Regions from separate parts of the Variovorax sp. GW531-E2 genome, predicted to be linked through region 2. Evidence: riboswitches for the same ligand, from Rfam matches in the RefSeq annotation. Region 2 holds a riboswitch; the other holds the start of a gene.

Region 1 (3,397 bases), on a different contig from region 2:
CCGTGCCACGTGGTCTCGCCGCCGGCGATGGCGTGGTACAGCCCGGCCTTGGTCGGGTCTTGCAAGGTGGCGCGGATGGCGTGCGCGGTGATGTCGGCCAGCAACTCAGCCCCGGTGGGGGCGCCGAACTGGTCGTCGATGACCGTGAGCTTGTCGCGCTCCTTGGCCAGGCGCAGCATGGTCTTGGCGAAGTTGCCGCCGCGTGCGGCGTACACCCAGCTGGTGCGAAAGATCAGGTGCTTCGCACAATGCTGCGCCACCAGCTGCTCGCCTTCGAGCTTGGTCTGGCCGTACACGCTGAGCGGGCCGGTCGCGTCGTCTTCCTTCCAGGGCTTGGTGCCGCTGCCGTCGAAGACGTAGTCGGTGGAGTAATGCACCATCAGCGCGCCGATCTGCTGCGCCGCCTCGGCCACCACGCCGGGCGAGGTGGCGTTGAGCTTGCGCGCGAAGTCGGGCTCGCTCTCGGCCTTGTCGACGGCGGTGTGCGCGGCGGCATTGACGATGACGTCGGGGCGCACCGCCAGCACCGTGGCGGCCAGCTGCTCGGGGCGGCTGAAGTCGGCGTGGAAGTCGGTGCTGTCGAAGTCCAGGGCGACCACTTCGCCGAGCGGCGCGAGGCTGCGCTGCAGCTCCCAGCCGACCTGTCCACCTTTGCCGAGCAGCAGCAACTTCATGCGGAAGCCTTTGCAGGCGCAGCGTCGTATTGCTTCTCGACCCATTCGCGGTACGCGCCGCTTTGCACGTTGCGCACCCACTCGCCGTTCGCGAGATACCACTCGACGGTCTTGCGGATGCCGGTGTCGAAGGTCTCGGCGGGCTTCCAGCCGAGTTCGCGCTCGAGCTTGCGTGCATCGATGGCGTAGCGGCGGTCGTGGCCCGGGCGGTCCGTGACGTAGGTGATCTGTTCCTTGTACGGCTTGCCGTCGGCGCGGGGGCTCAGTTCGTCGAGCAGCGCGCACACGGTGTTGACGATCTCGATGTTGGGCTTCTCGTTCCAGCCGCCGACGTTGTAGGTCTCGCCGAGCTTGCCGGCTTCGAGCACGCGGCGGATGGCGCTGCAGTGATCCTTCACGTAGAGCCAGTCGCGCACCTGCATGCCGTCGCCGTACACGGGCAGGTTCTTGCCAGCCAGCGCGTTGACGATCATCAGCGGGATCAGCTTCTCGGGGAAGTGGAACGGACCGTAGTTGTTCGAGCAGTTGGTGGTGACCACCGGCAGGCCGTAGGTGTGGTGCCAGGCGCGCACGAGGTGGTCGCTGGCGGCCTTGCTGGCCGAGTACGGGCTGTTGGGCTCGTACTTGTTCTCTTCGGTGAAGGCCGGGTCGGTCTTGGAGAGCGAGCCGTAGACCTCGTCGGTCGACACATGCAGGAAGCGGAAGGCCGCCTTCTGGTCGGCCGGCAGGGCGTTCCAGTAGCCGCGCACCGATTCGAGCAGGCGGAAGGTGCCGAGCACATTGGTCTGCACGAAGTCTTCCGGGCCGTGGATCGAACGATCCACATGCGATTCCGCGGCAAAGTTCACGACGGCGCGGGGTTTGTGCTCGGCCAGCAGGCGATCGAGCAGTGCGCTGTCGCCGATGTCGCCTTGCACGAAGACATGGTTCGCGTTGCCCTTGAGCGACGCCAGGGTCTCGAGGTTGCCCGCGTAGGTCAGCTTGTCGAGGTTCACGACGGGCTCGTTGCCCTGCGCGATCCAGTCGAGTACGAAATTGGCGCCAATGAAGCCTGCGCCGCCGGTAACCAGGATCATGGAGTCCCCTGCATGTAGAAAAAAGTTTGCTTTACCAAAAATCAACATTCAATTATCCCATCGGTGTGAAGTGCCGATGTACAGGGCTTGGCCGGCTTGCGGGGCCCGCCTACAATCGCCAACAATTGCAGGAGAGCGGGCCTCCACGGAGGCCCTACCGAAGGCGCAAACTCCCATAAACGCTCAGGTCGGCCCGACGAAATTCCAGGCAACGCCCAGGAACTTCGGCAAGGGGTCAGTACTGCACTCATCGATACAGCCGTCTGGAGAGCCGCCACGCCATGTGGCGCACCGAAGGAGCAAACCCGCTGCGGGTGCAGCAGGGTGAATCTCTCAGGTACCGAGGACAGGGGGAGCGGCAACTTGGACATCGGTCGTCCGGTTGCTCGCTATTGATTCAATAGCACTCCACGCCCGCCGTTCAAGCGCTGCAAACTCAAAGGTACTTGCAATGCGTGTGATCGTTCTTGGCGCCGGCCTGCTCGGCGTGACTTCGGCCTACTACCTCCAGCAACTCGGCCACGAGGTGACCGTGATCGACCGGCAGGCCACCCCGGCCGCCGAAACCAGCTTCGCCAACGGCGGCCAGATCTCGGTCAGCCATGCCGAACCCTGGGCCAATCCGAGCGCGCCGCTGAAGGTGCTGCAATGGCTCGGCAAGGAAGACGCGCCGCTGCTCTTTCGCATCCGCGCCGACATGCGCCAATGGCTCTGGGGCCTGCAGTTCTTGCGCGAATGCACCCCCGCGCGCACCCGCCACAACATCGAACAGATCGTTCGTCTCGGTACATACAGCCGGGAAATGTTGCAGCAATTGCGTCGAGACACCGGCCTGAACTATGACCAGCGCACGCAAGGCATCCTGCACTTCTACACGACGCAAAAAGAATTCGACGGCGCCCTCGCGCCCGCCGAACAGATGCGTGCCCTGGGCTGTGAGCGGCTGGTCATCTCGGCCGACGAGGCCATCAAGATCGAACCCGCCCTCGCCCACATCCGCCCCCAACTCGCCGGCGCCACCTACACCGCCGAAGACGAATCGGGCGACGCCAACCGTTTCGCGCGCGAGCTCGTGAAGCTGGCCGAGGCGGCCGGCGTGAAGTTCCTCATGAGCCACACGGTGACCGCGCTGCGCGAAGCGGGCGGCAGCATCGACCACGTCGAGGCGACCGACAACGAAGGCCGCTTCCAGCGCATCCGCGGCGATGCCTTCGTGCTTGCGATGGGTTCGCTGAGCCCGCTGTACGCGGCGCCGCTGGGCATCCGCCTGCCGATCTACCCGGCCAAGGGCTACTCGGTGACGCTGCCCGTGAAGGACGCGTCGAAGGCGCACCAGGTCTCGCTCACGGACGACGAATACAAGCTGGTGTTCTCGCGCTACACCTCCGAGTCGGGCGACCGCCTGCGCATCGCCGGCACGGCCGAGCTCAACGGCTACGACCGCGACCTGAACCGCGTGCGCTGCGAAGCCATCGTGCGGCGCGTCGAGGAGCTCTTCCCCGGCGCCGGCGACACCGAACGCGCGCAGTTCTGGACCGGCCTGCGCCCGGCCACGCCGAGCAACGTGCCGCTGATCGGCAAGACCAAACTGCCGAACCTGTTCCTCAACACGGGCCACGGCACGCTCGGCTGGACGCACGCCTGCGG
Region 2 (3,397 bases):
GTGTAGGCGGTGTACCAGGCGGGGTTCTCCAGGATGTTGCGCAGGATCACGCCCGGCGTGTGGGTGCCGTAGTAGCCCTGGCCGATGAAGCTCTTGAACACCTTGTTCTTCGACGCCAGCGTCTTCAGCTCGGCCAGCGCGTCGGCCTCGGTGACCGGCGCGGGCAGGCGCATCGGCCGGGCGCGGCGGATGGCCGCGGGCACGATGCCGTCGATGAGCTCCGCGCGCGTTTCGGAACCGATCACCGGCAGCATGCGCGCCTCGTCCGCCGCATCGATGCCGATGTGGCGGGCGAGGAATTCTTCGGCGTTCTCTAGTTCTTGCAAAGAGGGAAGGGCGGGAATCGGCATGGCGGTGAAGGCTCGGGGGAGAAGGAACGAAGGTGCGAGGAAGCTGCTGTTCAGCGGATCAGGATTCGGCGGCGAACTTGTCGTAGCTGGCGGCGTCGAGCAGGGCGTCGAGCTGCGCGGGCTCGCTCAGCTTGACCTTGAAGAACCAGCCGGCGGCCAGCGGGTCGCTGTTGGCCAGCGACGGGTCGGCGCGCAGCGCTTCGTTGACTTCGGTGATCTCGCCCGACACGGGCATGAACACATCGGCGGCGGCCTTCACCGACTCGACCACACCGGCGACCTCGCCTTGCGCGAAGGTCTTGCCCACTTCAGGCAGGTCGACGAACACCACGTCGCCCAGCGCGTCCTGCGCATGCACGGTGATGCCGACGGTGGCGGCGCCGCCTTCGGCCGCCACCCATTCGTGGTCCTTGGTGTATTTGATGCTCATGAAAAAACTCCTCGTGGAAAAAATGGAATCGGGGTGCAGAGCCTAGCCGGGTCTGCGGTGTTCAGTGTCGGTCAGCCGCGGTAGTAGCGCGTCGGCACGAAAGGCATCGTCGAGACCTCCATCGGCACCGGCTTGCCGCGCACGATGGCCTGCACGCGCGTGCCGGGCTCGGCGAAGGCGGCGGCCACGTAGCCCATGGCCACGCAGCGGTCGGCCGTGGGGCCGAGCAGGCCGCTGGTGACGGCGCCGATGTCGTGGCCTTCGAGCGACTGCAGCAGCGTGCCGTCGCGCACCGGAATGCGTTCGAGTGCCACGAGGCCGACGCGCTTGCGCGTGAGCGTCTTGTGGTCGGTGTGGCCGGCCGCGCCCGAGGCGACGGCGGCGAGCTGGGCCAGCACCTTGGCCGCGCCCGGAAAACCGCCTTCGCGCGCACCGCCCGCGCGGCGCACCTTCTGGATCGCCCAGTTGAGCGAGGCTTCGACCGGGGTGGTGGTGGTGTCGATGTCGTTGCCGTACAGGCACAGGCCGGCTTCGAGCCGCAGCGAGTTGCGCGCGCCCAGGCCGACGGGCTTCACCTCGGGCTGCGCGAGCAGCAGGCGGGCGAGGGCGTCGGCGTCTTTTGCGGCCACCGAGATCTCGAAGCCGTCTTCGCCGGTGTAGCCGCTGCGGGTGACGAAGGCGGCGATGCCGCCGATCTGCACCGCGCCGCCGGTCATGAACACGAAGCGCTCGATGCCGGGCGACAGGCGTGCCAGCGTGGCGGCGGCCTGAGGGCCTTGCAGTGCGAGCAGGGCGTGGTCGGGCAGGGGCTGCACCTGGCAGCGTGCGCCGATCCTGGCCTGGATGTGGGCGATGTCGGCCACCTTGCAGGCGCCGTTCACGATCACGAAGAGCGAGCCATTGCCTTCGTTGAAGAACATCAGGTCGTCGAGGATGCCGCCCTCGTCGTTCAGCAGCAGGCCGTAGCGCTGCTTGCCGGCGGGCAGGTCGATCACGTCGACGGGCATCAGGGTTTCGAACGCGGCGGCGGCATCGGGGCCGACCAGGCGCAGCTGGCCCATGTGCGAGATGTCGAACAGGCCGGCCGCATCGCGTGTGTGCTTGTGCTCGGCCATGAGGCCGGCGGGGTACTGCACGGGCATGGAATAGCCGGCGAAGGGCACCATGCGGGCGCCGAGCTCCACGTGGAGGTCGTACAGCGGGGTCTTGAGAAGTTGAGTATCCGAAGAAGCGGAAGAAGCGGCCACGGGGCACTCCAAAGGGGCAGTCGAAATCCATGGCTGCAACGCCACGGGCCACCCCTGCTGTCCGCTTTACCTGAGAGATTCGCCCCACGATCGGGGTTTGCTCCTTCGGTGGGCCGCGTGCAATGCCACGGCCTCTCTCCAGCAAGGAAACGCCGGTGGTTGCCGGCGTCTTGTCAGTCCTTTTGCCTGAGCGTTCGGGGAACCCCTGCGCCTTCGGCGGCCCCGTCGCGCGGGGCTCTCTCCTGACCCGGCGAGTGTAGTGGATCGCGGGGCCGGGGCTGGCGGCTCAGTGCACGGTTTCTGCCGGCGGCAGCAGCTTGTCGATGCGCTCGCGCAGCGAGTCGGCGCGCTCGGGGCCGGCGGCTTTCTCGATCTCGGAGAGCATCAGCGCGGCGATGGTCAGCATGGCCTCGCGGTCGCGGGCCTCGCGCAGGGCGTCGCGCATCTGGTTGGCGAAGCGCGGGTCGCGGCGCACGAACATGCGCTCGCAGATGTCGAACAGGAACATGCGCGTGGTGGCCAGCGAGCGCTTGCCGTCGAAGCTGTCGGCCGAGGTGGCGACCTGGATCGGCTCGGCGGCGGGGACGGGCGTGGGGGCCGGTGCAGGAGGCGGCGCGACCGGGCGCGCGACCTGCAGGTAGCCGCGCTGCATCAGCCCCTGGATCGCCTGCTCGGCCTCGACGCGGCTGGGGAACAGCGGGCTGAAGTCGGTCAGCGAGCGCCGGCCGTCGGCCATGAGCAGCAGGGCGCGCTCACGCTGGCTGAGCGTGCGCTGCCCGGCCTGGAGTTCGTCGCGTGCCTTCTCGGTCTTGGTGGGGAACATGGCGGCCACAGCTTTCGGAGGTCGAAGGCTGCAGCATCGTTGCAAGTGGTGACATCTTCGTGAACCATTTGCCTTACAGGGACAAGGCGGCGCGCGTCAGTTGCCCGCGCTCTCCTTGCGGATCAGCCAGCGCGGGCCCACGCGCTGCAGCTCGAGCGTCTTGCGGTCGGTCTCGGTGAGCGCGTCGGCGCTGTAAATCTGCCGGAACTGCGCGCTGGCCGAGGTGCCCTGGATGCTGATCACCAGCCCCTCGATGCCCACGCTGATGCGCGACTTGCCCGTGATGCGGGCGCGCCGGTCGGCCTCCCAGCGCTCGCGGGTCTGGCCGCGCGCGGGGGTGAAGTCGCTCGCGTAGGCGGCGAGGTAGCGCTCGACGTCGCGCGCGGACCAGGCGGCGGCCCAGGCGCGCACGGCGGTTTCCACTTCGGCGAGGTGGGTGACGGGATTGGTGGGATTGGCGGGGGCGGCTGCTGGTGCAACGGCTGCAACGGGCGCAACGGGTGCGGTGGCCGGCGTGGCCGCGATACCGGCGGTGGCCAGCAAGCCG

What was found. Region 2 has a riboswitch for glycine ahead of gcvT (glycine cleavage system aminomethyltransferase GcvT). Riboswitches for the same ligand answer to the same signal wherever they lie in the genome.
Region 1: it holds a riboswitch for glycine, as region 2 does, so the genes downstream of both, AC07XP_RS25050 (D-amino acid dehydrogenase) here and gcvT (glycine cleavage system aminomethyltransferase GcvT) in region 2, are expected to answer to the same signal.

What each region holds. Positions count from the first base shown of each region.
Region 1 is NZ_JBWKXQ010000055.1:38,882-42,278, forward strand. Features, by position in the region: gene rfbD (dTDP-4-dehydrorhamnose reductase) at 1-674, opposite strand, end outside; gene rfbB (dTDP-glucose 4,6-dehydratase) at 671-1,750, opposite strand; glycine riboswitch at 1,869-1,959, shown strand; glycine riboswitch at 2,004-2,110, shown strand; gene AC07XP_RS25050 (D-amino acid dehydrogenase) at 2,202-3,397, shown strand, end outside.
Region 2 is NZ_JBWKXQ010000003.1:43,022-46,418, forward strand. Features, by position in the region: gene gcvP (aminomethyl-transferring glycine dehydrogenase) at 1-350, opposite strand, end outside; gene gcvH (glycine cleavage system protein GcvH) at 409-780, opposite strand; gene gcvT (glycine cleavage system aminomethyltransferase GcvT) at 852-2,027, opposite strand; glycine riboswitch at 2,075-2,179, opposite strand; glycine riboswitch at 2,192-2,282, opposite strand; gene AC07XP_RS03075 (hypothetical protein) at 2,314-2,850, opposite strand; gene AC07XP_RS03080 (L,D-transpeptidase Cds6 family protein) at 2,947-3,397, opposite strand, start outside.